Natronorubrum tibetense GA33: one gene and its partner. The protein of the gene in region 1 binds, or shares a complex with, the protein of each later gene. Links are inferred from orthologs where the notes say so. Each region holds a gene or a part of one and is shown in the gene's direction. Other genes may lie near its edges.

Evidence for each region.
Region 2: the proteins of rnhB (region 1) and NATTI_RS0108720 are in contact, whole or in part, in a crystal structure (PDB 3P83), measured with the Archaeoglobus fulgidus proteins. The link is inferred for Natronorubrum tibetense GA33 from one-to-one orthologs. Residues at the interface, in WP_010878125.1 of Archaeoglobus fulgidus: Ala74, Ile178, Ala179, Ile183, Arg190, Ser195, Asn196, Leu197, Arg198, Gln199, Lys200, Thr201, Leu202, Asp203, Phe205; in WP_010877842.1 of Archaeoglobus fulgidus: Val39, Ala42, Asn43, Val44, Ala45, Met46, Leu125, Asp168, Ser194, Asn218, Tyr219, Pro220, Ile237, Leu238, Ala239, Pro240, Arg241, Ile242, Glu243, Ser244.

What each region holds. Positions count from the first base shown.
Region 1 is NZ_KB913017.1:1,034,322-1,044,485, reverse strand. What follows is about bases 2,651-5,618. They hold rnhB (ribonuclease HII), read left to right. Parts: upstream 2,651-3,770; coding sequence 3,771-4,466; downstream 4,467-5,618. Other genes in these bases: NATTI_RS0105475 (preprotein translocase subunit SecD), read right to left, coding at 4,731-5,618; NATTI_RS27605 (DUF7563 family protein), read left to right, coding at 4,594-4,698; NATTI_RS0105490 (hypothetical protein), read right to left, coding at 3,368-3,670; NATTI_RS0105495 (tRNA pseudouridine(54/55) synthase Pus10), read left to right, coding at 2,651-3,313. Outside these bases: NATTI_RS0105510 (hypothetical protein), read right to left, coding at 1-54; NATTI_RS0105505 (DUF7511 domain-containing protein), read right to left, coding at 59-262; NATTI_RS0105500 (S1C family serine protease), read right to left, coding at 652-1,758; more of NATTI_RS0105495, read left to right, coding at 1,940-2,650; more of NATTI_RS0105475, read right to left, coding at 5,619-6,365; protein translocase subunit SecF, read right to left, coding at 6,365-7,249; NATTI_RS0105465 (hypothetical protein), read left to right, coding at 7,367-7,741; NATTI_RS0105460 (DUF5812 family protein), read right to left, coding at 7,817-8,290; NATTI_RS0105455 (hypothetical protein), read left to right, coding at 8,454-8,759; NATTI_RS0105450 (TrmB family transcriptional regulator), read left to right, coding at 9,296-10,105. UniProt on the Methanocaldococcus jannaschii protein: Endonuclease that specifically degrades the RNA of RNA-DNA hybrids.
Region 2 is NZ_KB913017.1:1,681,934-1,691,861, reverse strand. Bases 5,090-7,821 are described here. They hold NATTI_RS0108720 (DNA polymerase sliding clamp), read left to right. Parts: upstream 5,090-5,949; coding sequence 5,950-6,693; downstream 6,694-7,821. Other genes in these bases: NATTI_RS0108710 (alpha/beta fold hydrolase), read right to left, coding at 7,277-7,821; NATTI_RS0108715 (HalOD1 output domain-containing protein), read left to right, coding at 6,901-7,224; NATTI_RS0108725 (sugar phosphate nucleotidyltransferase), read right to left, coding at 5,090-5,718. In the rest of the region: NATTI_RS0108745 (DUF354 domain-containing protein), read left to right, coding at 130-1,206; wecB (non-hydrolyzing UDP-N-acetylglucosamine 2-epimerase), read left to right, coding at 1,206-2,315; NATTI_RS27475 (hypothetical protein), read left to right, coding at 2,447-2,635; glmS (glutamine--fructose-6-phosphate transaminase (isomerizing)), read right to left, coding at 2,669-4,543; more of NATTI_RS0108725, read right to left, coding at 4,543-5,089; more of NATTI_RS0108710, read right to left, coding at 7,822-8,143; DNA primase regulatory subunit PriL, read left to right, coding at 8,304-9,386; NATTI_RS0108700 (hypothetical protein), read right to left, coding at 9,418-9,816; NATTI_RS0108695 (DUF7472 family protein), read right to left, coding at 9,897-9,928.

The sequences.
Region 1 (10,164 bases):
GGTGCCGAGCCAGAATCCAGCAGCGGTGATCGCGTGGCCAAGGTGAACGCTCATGGCATCAGCGCATCGACTCCACTGCGACGAACGAGTCTTCGTGGGCGGAGATCCAGTTGGTCATCAGGGCCTCTTCGCTCGCCTCTCGGGGGAAGATCGCACACTCGTTCGGCGCGTCGTCATTCTCGACGGTCACGTGATCCAGTTCCGTCGTCGGTTCGTCGGGCGGTGACTGCGCGTCGTCGTCAGTGTTGATGTCCGTGTTCATGCGTGGCAGGCGATGGGGGAATCGCTCTGGATACGGCTACCCGAGAGTATCCTATTGTTATCGACCTGCTAATCGGTTGAACAGTGACGATAGCGTTCAGTTCCGCCGCAGTTCAGATCGTTCATTCACGAAACCGAGAACGAAACCGTCGCTAACGTGTACGGCGGAATTACGACCGCCCCGTCAGCTGTTGCCGGCACTGCCGTCGGTGTAGGGGGTGCTTTCGAACCGTCTCACGACGCTCGAGCGCTGCAACCGTGGTGAACTCGAGGCGAAGCGTTGCCGAACTATAGTAGCCACTGCAAGTCATTGCACACCTGATCGCCAGACCGTTCGGCGATCAGTGTGTAAATCGTTGCAGTTGTTACTATATCACAACGAGGCGGATTTCACTGGGCCGGCGGACGGCTGCCGAGCGTCAGCGATTCCGTGATCTCTGCGCCGTCCCGCCAGCAGTCGATCTCGATCGTCTCGCCCGGACTGGTCTCGAGTTCGAGATACGTCGAGAGCGCGTGACGGTCGGGAATCGGTTCGCCGTCGATCTCGAAGATGACGTCGCCGCCGACGGGAACCGGGTCACTCCCCTCGCGGATCGTGGCTTCCTCGAGCACGCCGTCAGCGGCCTCGCCGGGTTCGACGTGAGTGACGATGACCCCGGTCGCTTCGGGGAGATCGTTCGCCTCTGCGATGTGACGATCGACGCTCACGAGCCCGATTCCCATGTAGGGATGTTCGTACTCGCCGGTCTCGATGAGCGACGGTACGACGCGGCTCGTCATCGCCGCCGAGATCGCAAAGCCGATGTTGTCGCCGCCGCCGGCGTTGATGACGCCGACGACGTTTCCGTCGAGATCGACGAGCGGACCGCCGCTGTTCCCGGGGTTGACCGCGGCGTCGGTCTGAACCACGTTCGAGTAGGAGAAGTCCCGGTCCCGCGTGTCGAGCGTTCGATCGACGCCGCTGACGATCCCCTTCGTCATCGTCCCTTCGAGGCCGAAGGGGTTGCCGATCGCGAGCACCTCCTGACCGACCACCGGGTACTCCTCGGAGAGCGAAAGCGGTGTCGCAGCCTCGGGGACGTGATCGGCCTCGAGCACGGCCAGATCGGTGTAGAAGTCGGTGCCGACCAACCGCGTACTCGTCCAGTCGCCGTTGACGTACTGCAGATCGATCTCGTTCCCGTCGGCGACGACGTGGTCGTTCGTGACCACGTAGGAGCCGTCGAAGAGAAACCCGGAGCCCTGTCCCTGCCCTTCCTCACCCGTGAGCGGGTCTTCGATGCCGGAAACCTGAACCTGCGTGACCGAGTCGATGACCGCCTCGTAGATGTCGGTGTAGGTCGAGCCCTCGGCGAGATTGTCCCGGTCGATCTGGCTCGAGGAGTTCCCCTCGATCGAGCTCTCGGTCCGCGGTTCCGCACACCCGGCGAACACGCCGGCGACTCCGGCGGCGGAGAGCGAAAGAAAGCCGCGCCGATCCAGTCCAGAATCGTTCATGTCCGGGGGATAGGACCCTACCCATTTGAACCTCCGGGCTCACGTGTGTTGGTATGTCGTGGTGGTAAACTAGTCAGCACACGAGACGGTTGCTGGGAGTGAGCCACCTACTGACGAGAGTTGGAGTGACGCGCCGGCCGAAGGGAAAACGTGTTACCCGCGGCCGCCCGATTTCCGGGATATGATCACGGACGACGCCCGCGCGCTGCTTGAGACGGGAGCCATCTGCGACTCCTGTCTCGGTCGCCCCTTCGCCGCACGGAGTTTCGGACTGACGAACGACGAGCGCGGCCGGGCGCTGCGCACGACGATCGCGATGGACGACGACGAGGACTACGATCCCGTCGCCCCCGCCGACTGCTGGGTCTGTGAGGGGTACTGCGGCACGTTCGACGCGATCGCGAATACGATCGCGGACGCCCTCGAGACCGTCGACTTCGACACCTACCAGGTCGGCTCCCGCGTGCCGCCGCTGGTCGAAGAGAACGAACGGCTCCTTCGGGAGGACGCCGGGCTCGAACCCGACGTCGGCGAGTCGCTCAAACGAGAAGTAAACCGCGAGGTGGGCATTCGAATCGGAAATATAACCGGGACTGACGTGGACTTCGACCGCCCGGATGTCCTCGCGATCGTCGATCTCGAGGGGTTCGATCCCTTCGAGGCCCTCGACGCCGACTCGGTCACGAGCCACGCGGTCGACGTGCAGGTTAACCCCGCGTTCGTCTACGGCCGCTACCGCAAACTCGAGCGCGATATTCCCCAGACGGAGTGGCCCTGTAGAGAGTGTGGCGGTAGCGGGATCCAGTTAGCCGACACGGGCGAGGAGCCCTGTGACTACTGCGGCGGCTCTGGCTACCTGTACGACACGAGCGTCGAACAGGTCGTTCGCCCCCACGTCGTCGAGGCGATGGACGGCGACGAGGGAACCTTCCACGGCGCGGGCCGCGAGGACGTCGACGCCCGAATGCTCGAGGACGGCCGGCCGTTCGTCCTCGAGGTCAAGCGGCCGAGCACGCGGGAGGTCGACGTCGAATCTCTCGAGCGAGAGATCAACGAGGCCGCCGCGGGATCGGTCGAGGTCGACGGCCTCCGACTCGCGACCTACGACATGGTCGAGCGCGTCAAGGAACACGACGCGAGCAAGCAGTATCGCGCTGATGTCGAGTTCGCTGACCCCGTCGAAGAGGGCGATTTCGAGGCCGCGCTCGAGGAACTCACCGGCGCCACCGTCGAGCAGGACACGCCCCAGCGGGTCGACCACCGGCGAGCGGCGCTGACGCGCGAGCGAACCGTCTACGAGATGGACGGAGAGCTCCTCGAGCCGACGCAGGCTGAGGTTCGAATCCACGGCGAAGGTGGCCTCTACGTCAAGGAACTCGTCAGCAGCGACGACGGCCGCACGGTGCCGAGTCTGGCAGGAGTGCTCGAGACCGACGCCGAGGTGACGGCGCTAGACGTGCTCAGCGTCGAAGGTGAGGACGAACCGTTCGAACTCGAGGCGTACTTCCGGGACGAGCCGCGTGATGACGGGGAGAGGGCGTCGGTAGACGCGTAACTCTTTTTTCTTACCGAGGACGAGGCATCTCGATCTCACCAACTGGTATTGTTGCTACAAATCGGCGATTTCATCGACGTACGACGGCTTGAGCTGTCGTTTGAGGGCGCGAAAATTCGTCGCTTGCGCACGTCCCACGAGTGAAGCCAGTTGCTCGTCCGTGATCGCCGCATCGTAGTACGCAGCGGCGATCTCCTGCTCGATCTCGTCGTCGCATACCGCGTCGTCGAGATACTCTCGGAGTGCAGTAGCAAGGATGTCCTCACGCTCCGTCTCGAGGGCTGTCGCCAGAATATTCGCTCGCTCGACTAGTTCGTCGGGTGCGCGAAACTGAACCCGACTCGGGTTCGAACTCATAACGTGTCAATCTTCCGTCCAGCTTAATAGTAGTACGTGATTGACTGACCGACGATCGGACAACGCAACGGTTTAGCGGCCGGCCGCTGATCCACGTGACATGCAATTCGGCGTCGACGAAGCCGGCAAGGGACCGGTGTTCGGCTCGATGTTCGCCGCGAGCGTCGCACTCGAGGACCCGACGATCCTGCCGAACGGCATCGCGGACTCGAAGCGACTCGCACCCGAGCGCCGCGAGGAACTGGCGGCCACCATCCGCGAGGACGATCGGATCCGCGTCGGCGTCGCCGAGATTACGACGGCGCGAATCGACGATCCAGAAACGGACATGAACTCGCTGGCCGTCGCGGCCCACGCCGAGGCGATCGGCAGCGCCCTCGAGGGACTCGACGACAATGCACTCGAGTCCGACTCGATTGCGGGCCTGTGTGACGCCTGTGACACCGACGCCGATCGGTTCGCTCGACGGGTGAGCCAGGCCTGCTCTGCTGTGTCGTCGCTCGAGGCGCCCACGGATGCACTCGAGATCGACGCCCGCCACGGGGCCGACGACGACTCGAAGATCGTCGGCGCGGCCAGTATCGTCGCCAAGGTCGAACGCGACGCCCACGTCGCCGCCATCGCCGAGGAGTACGGCCCCGTCGGCAGCGGCTATCCGAGCGATCCGAACACGCGCGAATTTCTCGAGACCTACGTCGACGAGCACGCCACACTCCCGCCGTTCGCCCGCGAGTCGTGGTCGACCTGTGAGGACCTGCTGGCCGAGGCTGAACAGACGGGCCTCGAGCAGTTCTGATCGCGGACGTCCCAACTCTCACCTCGATTGACGCGAACTATTAGCTCGTCTCGCGACCGACTCGAGCGGGTTTCGATGGCAGGCTGCCAGCTCATTGCCGTTACGGCGTCCAGTTTCCGTGCTCGAGATGCCGATCTGCACTACCTGTAACGACCCCGTCTCTCTCGACTTCGCACGTGCGTACGGTCACGACGGAACCGTCGACTGGTGTCCGCGCTGTCGAGACGAATAACCGAACGAAAAGATCGAACGACCGCCCGCCGTCTACTTGTCCGTCAGCAGCCGCTGGAGGATGTCCCCGTAGGCTGGACGGGTAATCAGGACCCCGATCAGCACGCCGAGGATGGTGATGATCGCGAACCCGCGCAGGTCGCCGAGGCTCAACACGGCCAGCGGCGACATCGCGATGATCGTCGTCGCGGCGGCGGCCCCGATGATCCAGAACGCCTTGCGGAACCGCGACTCGAACACCCGCTGTGAGCTGACGTCGCCGTCGTCCATCACCTCGTCGGCGATGATGATGAGGTCGTCCACCCCCGTTCCGACGACGGCGATGAAGCCAGCGACGTGAGAGAGATCCAGCGGCATACGTATCAGCGCCGCGAAGCCGAGGAGGATGACCACCTCCGCCATCGCGGTGAGGATCATCGGCGAGGCGACGCGGACGTCGCGGTAGCGCAGGAAGACCATCCCGCTGACGGTCAGCACCGACAGGCCGCCGATGATCAGCGAGTAGAGCTTGAACTGATCGGCGAGCGCGGGCGACAGCGAGTACGTCTGCTCCTGACTGAAGTCAAGCGGCGCGGGCATCGCACCGGCCTGGAGGCTCACCGAGAGGCCCTGTGCCTGTTGTTGGTCCGGCGCACCCATGACGAACGACGGATCGCTCGCCCAGGTCTCGGCCGCCATCGGTTCGGCGAGGTTCTGCCCCATCGAGTGGGCGTCGATCGGCTCGCCGTCGACGACCGTGAGCAGGCAGTACTGCGGTCCGTCGTGGTTGAAGTTGACTCCGTCCTCGCCCCCGCTAAGTTGACACATCCCCTGCCCTTCGCCGGTGAAGCCGAGATCGTTCATTCGGCTCTGAAACTCGGGTGCGGCGTTGCTGTAGACTTCGACCGGGACTTCGTATCCGCCGCCGCGCTCCGAGGTCTGGGGCGGATCGACCGTCGCGATATCGCCGCCCTCGAGCACCGTCTCGTTCGTGTGGTTGCCCGTATCGTCTTCGGGGTAGTAGGCGACGACCTCGACGATACCGCGCTCGGAGAGCAGGTCGCGGAGCTCGTCGGGATCCATGTCCGGCACTTCGGTGACGATGTAGTGCTGGCCGCCGAGCTGTTCGGACTCGTAGGCGTCACCGCCGTCGAGACCCGCCTCGTTGATCTTCGACTGGATGGTCTCGATCATCTGAGTGCGCGTCTCGGCGGTCACGCCGTCGCGGATGTCCTCGTCGGGATCGACCTCGACGCCGGCTTCAGCGAGCGCTGCGGCGAACTGTTCTTCGGTCACTTCGTCAGTGAACACCTCGGCGTGAACGTTGCCGTCGTCGTCGACGCTGACGCGTGCGTCGCCGGTCTCGAGTTCGAACTCGTCGTTGTCGTAGAGGATCGACTCGATCTCGTTGAGCCGTTCCCGGTCGACCTGGCCGTCGTCTTCGTCGACGGCCCCGGCGTCGATATTCTCGGCGGTCATGCCGATGACGGGTGCGCTAATTCGGGTCCCGCCGTCGAGCCCGAGCCCGTACTCGAGGTTCGTCGGGTTGTCGTTGACGCTCTCGCCGTCGACGTAGCTGTCGTCGGCCATGATGCCACCGGGAATAAAGAGGGCGACGAGGGCGAAGCTGACGAAGACGAGCAACAGCATCAGCCGCCAGTACTCCTTGACGAAGCTGATTGGCCCCATTATGATCTCACCCCGTGGAACTTGTACCACCGAAGCAGGCTCAGATTTAACATGTACGTATTCATCAGGTCGGCCGCGAGGCCAACGAAGAGGATGATCCCGATCGACGCCAGCAGTTCGACGCCGAACAGCCACGCGGAGATGCCCATCACGAGCATCGCGGCCATCGACGTGACCGTCATCGTGACCCCCGTCCGTGTCGCCTGAAGGGTGCTCTCGTAGAAGTCACCCTGCCGGCGCAGGATCTGGTTGTTCAACAGGATGTCCGAGTCGACCGAGTAACCGATCAACATTAACAGCGCGGCGACGGTCCCCAGCGAGAGCGAGATGCCGGTGACCGTCATGAACGCGAGCGGGATCACGATGTCCGAAAACGCTGAGAGGACGATCGCGATCGACGGGACGAACGTCCGAAAGAGCAAGAACGCGAGCACGCTCATCCCGAGGAACGCGACGGCGATTCCCAGGAGGGCAGTCTGCTGGGTCTGTTCGCCGAAGGTCTCCGAGACCGTCCGCTCCTCTTGGACGACGGCTGTATCACCATCCTGCGCTAGGTTCGCCTCGGCTTGCTCGGTCAGCGACGAGAGGTCGGTCGAGGTGAACTGGATGATGTACTGATTCTCCGTGTCGGGGGCGGTAACTGCCTGCACCGACTCGGGCTCCTCGTTGAACGCCTGTGCGATCTCCTCCTCCGAGGAGGTGGTCTGGACCGTCAGCTCGGAGCCGCCGGCGAAGTCCATCCCCAGCTGTACCGGCGCGCCGGTCGCGAGAAACGAGCCAGTGAGGACGAGCAATGCAACCGCGAGAACGGCTAGCGGCACCGCCGCGAGTTGGCGGTTGCTGTACCGGGTGTAGTCGAACTCCGGTACGTCGAAATACCCCATGTACGCGACCACTGGGGGTCAGCTAAAGTAAGCCTTCTCAATTTCTACAGCATGTTTTTCGAAGAACGTTACTCTCGGGGCGGTGAGCTGAAGCCGTTCGAGACCGTCTCGGTAGTTATGACGCCTGAATCAGGTCAGAATTCGGGACGATCGATCGAACCGACCGATCAGTCGAGCACGAGGACCGCCGAGCGCGTCGTGATTTCCTATCCCGCGGACCTCTCCGACTGGGGACGGTTTCAGGTCGAGAAGCCGTCGTTTCGCGCGTTCCTGCGCAAGACTCGAGACGAGGCTCGAGCGGGCGACGTCTGGGAGGAGTTCGTCGGCGTCGGCTGCTGTGGCAACACCTTGGACGTCCCGCTGCGCGTCGAACGCGTCGACGGCGGCGCTCGAGTCGACGCCGAAACCGAGATCAGCTACGAGGTGCGGGAGGCCTGCGGGCTCGAGGGTAGCTGGCGCGTCCAGAGCGAGGACGGACCGAGTCGCGCCTGAAGACGACGCTCAGCGGCCGCTGTCCGAGCCGGTTCCGCGACGCCTGCGCGGAGCGGACCCGAGCCGGTTCGACCGTCAATCCGGCAGATAGCGAACGCTCAGCACGCCGTCCTCGGGGGAGCGGCGAACCTCGACGCGAACCGCTTCGAGTCGTGCCGCACGGGCCACCGTCTCTTCGTCGTCGAGGACGTCCTGAGCTGCCGCTTCGACCTCGTCTTCGGGGACGCGGAAGACGTGAATTTCGCCGGTACCCGCGCGCTCCTCTTGAATCAGGTCACCGATGTCAGCGTCGGCGGCCAGTTCCTTCTCCAGTTGGGTGGGCTCGAGGTCGCTGTCGACCAGGTCGATCGAGCGCCGGTCGTCGACCTCGACGACCTGCCACGTCACCTCGAGCGGCGGGTCGGGGGCGACGGTCGCCTCGAGGACATCGTGGACCTCGAGGCCAGGATTCGACGCGAGGGTGTGGACCTGTGCAGTCTCGACGTCGCGGACGACGGCCGACTCGCTCTCGGCGTGGGTGACGACGAACGTGCCGGTGGTTTCGGTCATGGTCGGTCGTACGGCGGGGTTCGGTTTCCGGGTTTCGGCTTTCGGCCGCGCGCTCCGCGCTCGAAAACGGAGTGGACACCCATTCACTCAGTTACTCAAAATACAATCTGACGTGAAAATGTACTAAGATAACTTATCTCCGCTGACTAGTGTGCATCTACGGATGGCATCCATACACGATAACCTGTTCACCGCGTTAGCGGATCCAGAGCGACGGCAAATTCTATTCGACCTCGCGGACGAACCTGACTCGGTCAATATCGACTCTCCACCCGACACGATCGCGAATGGCGGCAACGAACGGTTCAAACGCTACCACGTCCATCTCCCCATGCTGGACGATTATGGCTTTATCAACTGGTATCCGAACGCCAACGCGATCGAATCGGGTCCTCAGTTCGACGAGATCATGCCAGTTTTGGAGGTACTAGTCGACCATCGCAAAACGTTCCCAGCAACGTCGTTATAACCGAATCATGGCGCGGTCGTTAGTACGTCGGATACGCCCCTCGGACAGCGGAGCAGCCGTTCGAACGGAGAGTCGGTGGTAACAGTTTGAGCTGAGACCGACAGTCGAGCCTATCGTGGGCGGTGATCGGTGGACATCCGAGCAGCGAGACGCTCGAGTGAACTGCCTCGGGGTCAAGTGGTTCGAGACGCAAAGCGTCTCGTCATCAAGCGAAGCTGTAGGCTTCGCGGACATCGCGAATCTCTGATTCGCTCAGTCACGGAAATCTTCGATTTCCGTACGAATCCGAGGCACTCTGCCTTAACCGCCTGTAGATCGGTTAAAACTGACAGGCCCTGTCGTGGTTGGGCCAAACGGGGCCTGTCACTCCTTCGTAACCAACGCACCCTGAAGTAGCTTGTGTGATTATCTGAGTGAACTTTCCCGTTCAAGATTGTTTGTGAACATACTACTTTTGACGGACACTTAAACACGAATTCTTTTGCATGCGCGCTCTGTATTCTAGATACTCGGATTTCCGAATTCGTGGTTGGGCCATGACACAGGACGAAACTACAACGGAAGCGATCAGTCTACTGCAGGACCTCGGACTACAGGAGTACGAGGCGCGCTGCTTCGTCGCATTGAACAAACTGCCCATGGGGACGGCCAAGGAGATACACGAGATCTCCGATGTCCCGCGCACGAGGGTGTACGACGCGATACGGGTGCTCGAGTCCCAGGGATTAGTGGAAGTACAACACTCGAGTCCACAGCTGTATCGCGCCGTCAGCATTTCCGAAGCGACGCAGAATCTTCGGCAGAAGTACGCCAGTCGGATCGATACGCTCGAGACGTATCTCGAGAATACGGACGTTCAGAACCCGGACGAGGACGATCACGTCCAGGAGATCTGGTCGTTGACCGGTCACGACGCGATCGAGTCGCGGACCCTCGAGCTCATCGAGAACGCGGAGTCCGAAATCGCGCTCCTCGTCGTCGACGACGAGATCATGTCCGACGCGCTGTTCGAGGGCCTCGAGGGGGCGATCGATCGCGACCTCTCGCTTCTCCTCGGTGGACAGACGGAATCGACGGCTGAGACGCTCGAGGCGGAGCTTCCGTCCACTCGGGTGTTCGAAACCGGTCTCCACTGGCTCACCGGCATCGAGGACGACAGCGAGGTGGCAATCAGTCGTATCCTGCTCGTCGACCGCGAGACGCTTCTGATCGGGTCGTACTACCCGGACGGCGACGAATCCGGCGAACAGGCAATCTTCGCCAAAGGGCTCCAGAACGGGGTCGTGGTGTTGTTGCGCCGGTTAGTGACAGCGGGGTTGCCCCAAATAAAGGATCCGGCCGACTAATAGGGATTCTCGTAGAAATTCATAGATTTGCGGCACGAAAAGCGATTTACGGAAACTGC
Region 2 (9,928 bases), 650 kb from region 1 along the record:
CTTCCACCACCATTTCTGCGTATTTCTCCCACATATATAACTCATATCTTGGACACATTCACGCCTTACAACAGCCATAACAAGGTGTCACGAAAGAAGGTATACGAGTGCCACTAGCGGTGAGTATCAATGAAATGTTTGATCTTCAATAACACACCGGCTCACGTCCATCAGTACAAACACGCAGTCCAACGGCTCGAGGACCGCGGCCACGACGTCCTCGTCTTCGCCAGAAGCGACGAATTTACCGAAACGCTCCTCTCGTATCACGATCTCCCCTACGAAACCTACGGCAAGCGAAGCGAATCGCTTCAGTCGCTCGCCTGGGAACTCCCGACCCACCTGTACAACATCGCTCGCCGCGTCCGGAAGTTCGACCCGGACGTCATCTTCGGCAAAGGACCGTACGCGGCTGCTGCCGGCCTGATGTCCCGAACGCCGTCGATCGCCGTACTGGATTCTGAGACATCGTTCGATCACGTCGTCGCCCGCCCGTTCGTTCGGGCGATTCTGACGCCGAGTGCGTTCCGAAAGGACCTCGGGAGCAAACACTACAAGTTCTCGGGCGTCGCGGAGTCGGCCTACCTCCACCCGGACGTCTTCGAACCGGACCCCTCGATCCGGGACGATCTCGGCGTCGGGGCGGACGAGCCCTACGCCATCGTTCGGCTCAACGCGTTCAACGGCCACCACGACGTTGGGAAGAAGGGGTTCTCGCTTGAGCAACGCCGCCGGCTTCTCTCGGAGCTCTCCGAACACGCAACCATCTTTGTCTCCGACGAGGGCGGCAAGCTCGACTTCGACGACCTTCCGGCACGGCGGTTCGATCTCCATCCCGCGAAGATGCACGACGCGCTGGCGGCGGCCGACCTGCTGGTCGCGGACACCCAGACGATGGTCACCGAGGCCGCGCTGCTCGGGACGCCGGCCATCCGTTCGAACTCGTTCGTCGGCGAGGCGGACATGGGGAACTTCATCGAACTCGAGGAGGCGGGCCTGATCAGAAACCTCGAGGAGTTCGAGGCGGTCTTAGAGCAGTCGCGGGAACTGCTCGCTGACGACTCGACGACCGAAATCTGGGAACGGCGGCGAGACGAGTACGTCGCAGACATGGACAACCTGACGGAGCTGATCTGTAACATCGCGACCTCCTACGGCGATACGCAGCCGAAACAGACCGCCAAACCGGTCACGGAGGTGAGCTGATGCGGGTCTGTTCGATCGTCGGCGCTCGGCCGCAGTTCATTAAGGCCGCGGTCGTCTCGCGGGAGCTGCGGGCGGTCGGCGAAGAGGTGTTAGTTCACACCGGCCAGCACTACGACGAGGAGATGTCGGACGTCTTCTTCGACGAACTCGGTATCCCGGAGCCGGACTTCAACCTCGGCGTGAAGTCGGACACCCACGGCCGCCAGACCGCGAAGATGATCGCCGAGATCGAACCCGTCGTCGAGGAGACCGAGCCAGATGTCATCCTGCTCTACGGCGACACGAACTCGACGCTCGCGGGAGCCATCGTCGGCTCGAAATGCGACGTGGTCGTCGCACACGTCGAAGCCGGCTTGCGCAGTCACAACCGCGAGATGCCAGAGGAGATCAACCGCGTGCTGACGGATCACGCCTCGGATCTCCGTTTCGCGCCGAGCGAGCAAGCTGTCGACGCACTCGCGACCGAGGGGATCACCGAGGGCGTCTACTGGACCGGCGACGTGATGTACGACAGCATTCTCGAGGTTCGCGAGCGGGTCGCGGATCGGTCGGACGTCCTCGACGACCTCGGACTCGAGGCGGGCGAGTTCATCCTCTCGACGGTCCACCGCCAGCACAATACGGACGCCCGGGCGAACCTCGAGTCCATTCTCGACGCTCTGTCAGATGCGCCGTTGCCGGTAGTGTTTCCGGCCCATCCCCGAACGATCGACCGACTCGAGGAGTACGGGCTTCGGGAGCGAGCGGAAGAAGCACTCGAGATCATCGAACCGCTGGGTTACCTCGACTTCGTTCGGCTGCTCGACACCGCCGAACGCATCGCGACGGACTCCGGCGGCGTCCAGAAGGAGGCGTTCTTCCTCGAGACGCCCTGCGTGACCATGCGGGAGGAGACGGAGTGGACGGAGACCGTCGACGCCGGCTGGAACGAACTCGTCGGGGCGGACGCGGACGCCATCCGCGAGGCGCTGCGGGGCGATCGGACGCCCGAGGAGACGCCCGAACCCTACGGCGACGGGAAAGCCAGCCGTCGGATCGCAGATATCCTCCAGCGACACGTCGACACCGCCGAGTCGGAGTTGGCGGTCGAGTCGCTGGCGTCGGACTGATATCGTCGGGCGAGCTGCCCGTCAGGCGTCCTCGAGCGCCGTGCCGAAGGCCGATTCGATCGCCTCGGCCTTGCTCCGATCGTAGAGCGCAGCCGCGGGGTGGAACGACGGTCTGACGAGTCGGCCGTCCCGTGCAGGTCGGTGATCGTCTCGTCCGTCTCGAGGATCTCGACCGTCGCGAAACTGCCAATCGGCACGACGACGGACGGGTCGACGCGTACGAGTTCGGCTTCGAGCACCGGCCACCGGACCTCGGTCTCGTCGACAGGCGGGTCGTGATTCTCGGGCGGGCGCACCTTGACGAGGTAGACGAGTATTGAGACGATACACCGTCTCGTCGTTCGAACGATGAGCTACAGGACGGTGACGCTCTTTGCCAAGTTCCGCGGTTTGTCGATCGGTCGATCGAGCGCGTCGGCCAGCCAGTAGGCGACCAGCTGGAGCTGGACGTTCGCAACGATCGGCATCACAGCCGGATGCGTCTCGGGCACCTCGAGGACGAAATCGGCGTGGCTGCCGACCGTCTCCGGCGAATCGGTCACCGCGACGACCGGCGCTCCGCGAGCCTGCACCTCCGTCACGTTCCCGATCGTCGCCGACGTCTTCTCCCGGCTCGAGACGACCGCGAACACCGGCGTTGCCTCCGTGACAAGCGCCAGCGGCCCGTGTTTCAACTCGCCGGCCGGGAACCCCTCGGCGTGTCGGTACGTGATCTCCTTGAGCTTCAACGCCCCCTCGAGCGCGACCGGCGCGTTGTACCCTCGGCCGATGAAGAAGTAAGCGTCGGACTCGAGAAACGCCTCGGCGACTGATCGGGCGTTCGAATCGTCCAGTACGGACTGGATGTAATCTGGAAGCCGCCGGAGTTCGCGAAGGTGCTCGCGCGAGGCGGACGAGGAGGGATCCGCGGTCTCGGCAAGCGCGGTCGCGAGCAACGAGAGGGTGACCTGTTGGGAGGCGAAGGACTTCGTCGCGGCGACGCTGATCTCCGGGCCGGCCCGGATGTAGAGCACGTGGTCGCACTCCCGTGCGGCAGAGCTGGCGACGACGTTGGTCAGCGCGAGCGTCGTGGCACCGGCGCGGTTGGCCCCCCGAAGCGCGCGCATCGTGTCGGCCGTCTCGCCGCTCTGGGTGACGCCGACGACGAGCGTTTCCTCGTCGACGGGCAGCTGGTCGGCGTCGTACTCGCTCGCGACGAACGTCTGGGCGGGGATCCCGCGGCGCTGGAGCAGCCGCTCGCCGAACAGGCCCGCGTGATAAGACGTTCCGCAGGCGACGAACTGGACCGCCGACGGGCTCTCGAGTTCCTCGAGTTCGGGAAGCGAGACGGTAGCACCCAGCTCTTCGATGCGACCGCGCAGACAGTCCCGAATCGCGCGGGGCTGTTCGGTGATCTCCTTTCGCATGTAGTGGTCGTAGCCGCTCTTGCCGGCGTCCTCCGGATCCCAGTCGATCGTCTCGACCGACTTCTCGACGACGGAGCCCAACTCGTCGGAGACGGTCACCGACGAGGGCGAGACCGCCGCGAACTCGCCATCGTCGAGGTAGACGACCTGGTTCGTGTACTCGATGAACGCGGGAACGTCGCTCGCGAGGAAGTTGCCGTCGGCTCCGAGACCGAGGACGAGCGGTGACTCGTCCCGGGCGACGAAAATCGTCTCGCAGCTGGGGAACACCGCGGCAATGGCGTAACTCCCATCGAGTCGGTCGATCGCCGCACGAAACGCGGCGAAGCGGTCGGCACCCTTCGCCCGCTCCCGATCGATGAGGTGCGGGACGACCTCGGTGTCGGTGTCGCTCCGGAACTCGTAGCCGGTCGCCGACAGCTCCTCGCGGAGTTCGCGGTAGTTCTCGATGATTCCGTTGTGGACGACGGCGACCGAACCGTCGGGACTCGTGTGCGGGTGGGCGTTGACGTCCGACGGCGGGCCGTGCGTGCTCCAGCGCGTGTGGCCGATCCCCGTCGGGCCGTCGAAGCCGTCGACGGCGTCGCTCCCGATCCCGGTCTCCGAATCTGCGCTCCCGTCGAACTCGGTACCGCCGCCAGCGAGCGCCCGCTCGAGTTCCGAGAGTTCGCCCTGGCGTTTTTCGACAGCGAGCGGCGCGTTCGCCACCGCGATTCCGGCCGAGTCGTAGCCGCGGTACTCGAGGTTCGACAGACCGTTGAGAAGTCGCTCGAGGACGGTATCGTCCGAATCGCCGCCGGCGTAACCGATGATGCCGCACATCAGGAACGCACCTCCATTTCGTCCTCGATCGTGCCGCAGATCGTCGCGCCGGCGGCGATCGTCGCAGTGGCCCCGACGATGGTCCCCGGCGCGTACGTCACGCCGCCGCGGTCGGTAACCCGATCGGCGAGTAAGGCCCCAATCGGCTCGTCTTGGAAAAACCGGTTGCCGACGCGAACGTCCCCAGGTCCGCCCGGAACGACGGACCCGTGGCCGACGTCGACACCGATGCCGGTCACGCAGTCGACGACCGTCGCGTTGGCGCCGAGGCGGCTGTCGGCGTCGATCACGCTCCGCTCGACGACGGCGTTCGAGCCGACGGTCACGTTCTCGCCGAGACAGGTGTGCGGGCCGACGACCGCCCCGGGACCGACCTCGCAGTCGCGGTCGATCACCACCGGCGATCGGATCGTCGCCGAGCCGTGGACGGTCGCGGACGGCGCGATCGCCTCGTCGATCACCCCGGTGTCGAACAGCGCATCGGAGAGATCGAGCAGATCCCACGGGTAGGTCGCGTCGAGCCAGTAGCTGTCCGAGACGGTCCCGCGAACCGTCTCGTCGCTCTCGATCAGCGTCGTAACAGCGTCGACCAGCGAGGACTCGCCGTTGGTCGGCTCCGTTCGGCGGATCGCGTCGAAGATCGAGGGCTCGACTGCGTAGACGCCGGCGTTGAGTTTGTACGCTCGATCGTCCTGCGGCCGTTCGACCAGCTCCGTGACGGTGCCGTCGTGCTCGAGAATCACGCCGCCGTACTCGCCGATCTCCTGTCGCCTGACGAGGCCGATCGTCGCGGCGGCGTCGGCGTCGTGCGTGGCAACAACGTCGTCGATGAGTCGGCTGTCCACGAGCTGATCACCGTTGACGACGAGGGTCGTTCCGTCGACGACCGACGACGCAGCACGGAGGGCGTGGCCTGTTCCGAGCTGTCGATCCTGGCGGACGTACGTGAGGTCGGCCTCCCGATAGCTCGAGCCGAAGTAGGACCGAATTCGGTCGCCGCGGTAGCCGACGACGACCGTGATCGAGTCGATCCCAGCCTCGATCAACTGATCGAAGACGTGCTCGAGGATGGGCCTGGTTCCCGCCGGGAGCATCGGTTTGGGTCGATTTCGAGTCAACGGCCTGAGGCGGGTTCCCTCGCCCGCCGCGAGGACAACCGCAGAAGGAAGACTCATACCGAACGGGCGATTTCTCGGTATTTCGTTTGTGTCACCTTACTGTACGTTAACAGACAGCATACTCCTCTCGAGAGCGAACGGGGTGAAACGACACCACAACGTCGGACCGCAGTCACCGTTTCGACGACAAATACGAGATTTCGACGCGGCGGTACCCGCCGCTTCGGCCGCGTCGCGCTCGCGCGTAAAGGGTGGCTTTTTATGGCAACCGTCCGTACGCCGAGTTATATGTTCAAGGCCATCGTGAGCGCGGCAACGCTCACCAGCGCGCTCGATTCGGTGAGCGTGCTGGTCGACGAGTGTAAAATTCACCTCGAGGAAGACGGCCTCGAGATTCGGGCCGTCGACCCCGCCAACGTCGGCATGGTCGACCTCTCGCTCGAAGCGGCGGCGTTCGAATCCTACGAAGCCGACGGCGGGCTGATCGGTGTCGACCTCTCGCGACTCGAGGATATCGCAGGCATGGCCGAATCCGGCCAGCTCATTCAGCTCGAACTCGACGAAGAGACGCGAAAACTCCACATCCAGATCGACGGGCTCGAGTACACCCTCGCGCTCATCGATCCCGACTCCATCCGACAGGAGCCGGACATTCCGGATCTCGACCTGCCCGCGGAGGTCATCCTCGAGGGTAAAGATGTCAACCGCTCGGTCAAAGCGGCCGACATGGTGAGCGATCACATCGCACTCGGCGTCAAGGAGGCAGACGAGTACTTCTACGTCGACGCGGAGGGCGACACCGACGACGTCCACCTCGAACTCACCCAGGAGGACCTGATCGACTTGCAGGTCGGTCCGGCCCACTCGCTGTTCTCGCTCGACTACCTCAAGGACATGAACAAGGCGATTCCCTCCGATACCGAGGTCACGCTCCATCTCGGCGAGGAGTTCCCCGTCAAGATCTACTTCGGCTTCGCGGAGGGGCAGGGACAGGTCACCTACATGCTCGCACCGCGCATTCAGAGCGACTGATCGCGCCGCCTCAAAGTAAAACCGTTCTTACGGTGGGGCGTTTTCTAGTTATTACTCGTAGCGCCGAATTTGGCTAAGTTCGTCCTGGTAGCGTGGCCAGATGGCACTCCTCGTTGAGATATCACCGAACGGATGTGTACGCACCCTTATTTAAAAATACGATATAGTAAGGATACGACCTACCAGTCTCTCCACAGTAGACCACGTATGCCCTCCGCAGACGATCAGACGGACGCCTCAGAGGCAGCCGAACTCCGATACGTCGCGACGTTCGATCCCGACGCCGGCGAGCAGGCGAGTGACGCCGTCGTAACGGCGGTCGCCACGCTTACCGGTGACTCCCCAGTGGAACTCAGCCCGCTCTACGAGGCCGTCGAACCCGACGCGCTCGACTCGCTCGTCCGACACGCCCGCCGCAGCGACGACGCCGGTGTCCACCAGCTGTGGTTCAGCTACGAAGGGTTCGACGTCGGCGTACAGAGCAACGGCGAGATTCGAATCCGACGGGGTCCCGTCGCGGCCGAGCCGTAATTCGAGTACCCAATCCTCCAGTAGCCGAACGGAACCCCCGCCGAGCGCGCTGTCACTCGTGTTCGTCGAGAAACGCCAGCAGTTCCTCGTTCACGTCCTCGGCGTCCTCGATGAAAAACAGGTGCGAGCCGCCCTCGAACCGCTCGAGTCGGGCGTTCGGAATCGCCTCCTCGAGTAACGTCGCGTTCGCCGCGGGGACGACCTGATCGTCGGTTCCGTGGAGAACCAGCGTCGGCACTCGAATGCTGTCGAGACGGTCGCTGACATCGAAGTTCAGGACGGCGGCGGCCTGTGCCTCCCGGGCCGGGTCCTCGGCGTCCTGTTCGAGTCGCCACTCGAGGATCCGGTCCATCAGGTGCGGGTTCCGGTTCGTGAACCGTTCGTTGAACGCGGGACGCATGCGATGACGGAGTTTTTCACGCTCGCTGGCCCCCTTCGGAACGTCGAAGATGAACTCCTGAGTCTCCTCTGGGACCGGAACGGCGTCCGGACCGCCGTGGCTCGTACAACAGAGCGTGAGCGTCTTCGCGCGGGTGTACTCGATCGCGTAGCGCTGGGCGATCATCCCGCCCATACTCGCGCCGACGATGTGGGCCTCTCGAATGCCCGCGTCCTCGAGGACGGCCTCCAGATCGGCCGCGAGGCCCCCGATGGAGTACCCTGCCAGTTTGAAGATGAGCGGCGCGCGGAGTTTGCGGGGGAGTCGCGGGAGGATCGGCGGCAGTCCGGTGTCGGATTGGCCCGTCCCGCGGTTGTCCGGCGCGATCACGTCGTAGCCGTCGCGGACGGCCTCACGCTGCCACCGCCACATCCACCGGCCGTAGCCCAGTCCCTGCACGAAGACGACAGGGGTACCGCCGTCCTCGCTTTCCTCGCGCTCGTAGTAGATCGACACATCGTCGCGTAGCGCCCGTGGCATACTCGGAGTGACGTATCGGATCCCCTTGAAATCGACCCTCATCTGCGCCGTCAACACCGGGAGTCGCCGACGATCGAGCGATCCAATCACCGGTTACCGTCCCCCGCGATCCGACGAACAATCAGCGGGTTTAACCCCGCGCAGTAACATCCCATTACCGATGCAGCGACTGCACGCCCGGTACCCGTTCCTCGAGGCTGCCCGCGACGCGGTGGCGACGGAGGCCGTCGACTTGGCCACCGTCGTCGAGCAGGACGAGGCGGTCGTCGACCGCGCTCGCGAGCGCGTCGTGGCGGCGCTCGAGGACGGCGAAACCGGCGAATCGCGGCGGGAGGCCCGCGTCGAGTTGCTCTCCTACCCGGTGGCGCGCGTGCTCGTCTCGATGGTCGAGGAAAACATCCTCGTACGGAAGTACGCCCGCGCCGAAGCCGCGACGGCCTACGACCGCTTTACGGCCGACCTCGAGGAGACGACCGAACTCAAAAGCGTCGAGTCGACGGGGCTCGACCTCGAGACGCTCCTCTCGGAGTTCGACCTCGACAGCGATGTCCGAGAGATCCCCGACGGCTACCAGATCGACGTCGGAACCTACCTGCCACTGGCGGAGGACTGCTGGGACGACGAGTGGCGACTCGTCAACCGCGCGCTGGCCGACGGCGAGGTACCGGTCTCGGAGGCCGAACTCCTCGTCTTGCTCCAGGAGGCCATCCGGAGTCGGATCGAGGAGGGGCTTCCGTTCGACGTTCCCGACGTCATCGCGACCGCGCTCGAGGAGGAAGAAGCCGAGATTCGGGAGGTACTTGCCGACCTCGAACTCACACGGGAGATCGACACCGTCGTTCCGGACCTGTTCCCGCCATGTATGAAGGCCCTGCTCGATCAGATTCAGAAGGGCGAACACCTCCCACACCACTCACGGTTTGCGATCACCGCCTTCCTGGCGAACATCGGGATGACGACCGACGAGATCGTCGATCTCTACCGCGTCAACTCGTCGTTCGGCGAGGAGATGACTCGCTACCAGACCGATCACATCCGCGGCGACTCCTCGCCGACGGAGTACTCCGCGCCCTCCTGTGCGACGATGCAGTCCTACGGCGACTGCGTGAACAAGGACGACCTCTGCGAGCGCATTCCGCATCCGATGGCCTACTACGAGGAGCGGATCGACGACGCCGACGACGACGAGGTCGAGGACTGGCGGGAGAAGGGCGACGAGAGTCAGGAAGCGAGCGGCGATTGATCAGGACGAACCGGTGCTACCGAGCGCGCGACTATTTTTCGGGCTCCTCGGACAGTTCGTCGGCCTGTCGCTGAATGTCCTGCAACGCCTGTTCCTGTTCGCCACGAGCGAGACCGCCCGATTCGACGTGTCGGCCCTCGTACTGCCAGGAGGGAATCGCGTCCCAGACGTCGGACCCCCCATCGTCGGTGTTCCCGTCCTCGTCGTCGCCGCCCGTTCCCGACGTTGACCCCGACGACGACAGCAACAGAACGACGCCGAGCACGGCCAAAACAGCCAGTGCACCGCCGGCAAGCACCGGATCGACGACGGAGGTCGTCCGTACGAGCAGCGAGGTGCCGAGGAGCACGAAGACGGCGACGACGGCGAGCCGTCGAAGACGACGCCCCGATCCTGCTCGCGACTCCGAACTGGCGTCGATATTGTCCATATCTACTGTCATCTACGGGGCGTGAAAAAGATGTTGCAGATTCGCCAGTTCGGCTCACCGGGCAGCGTGGACGGCCGAACTCAGGCTGCGCTCTGGGCGTCAGGGTCGTCGT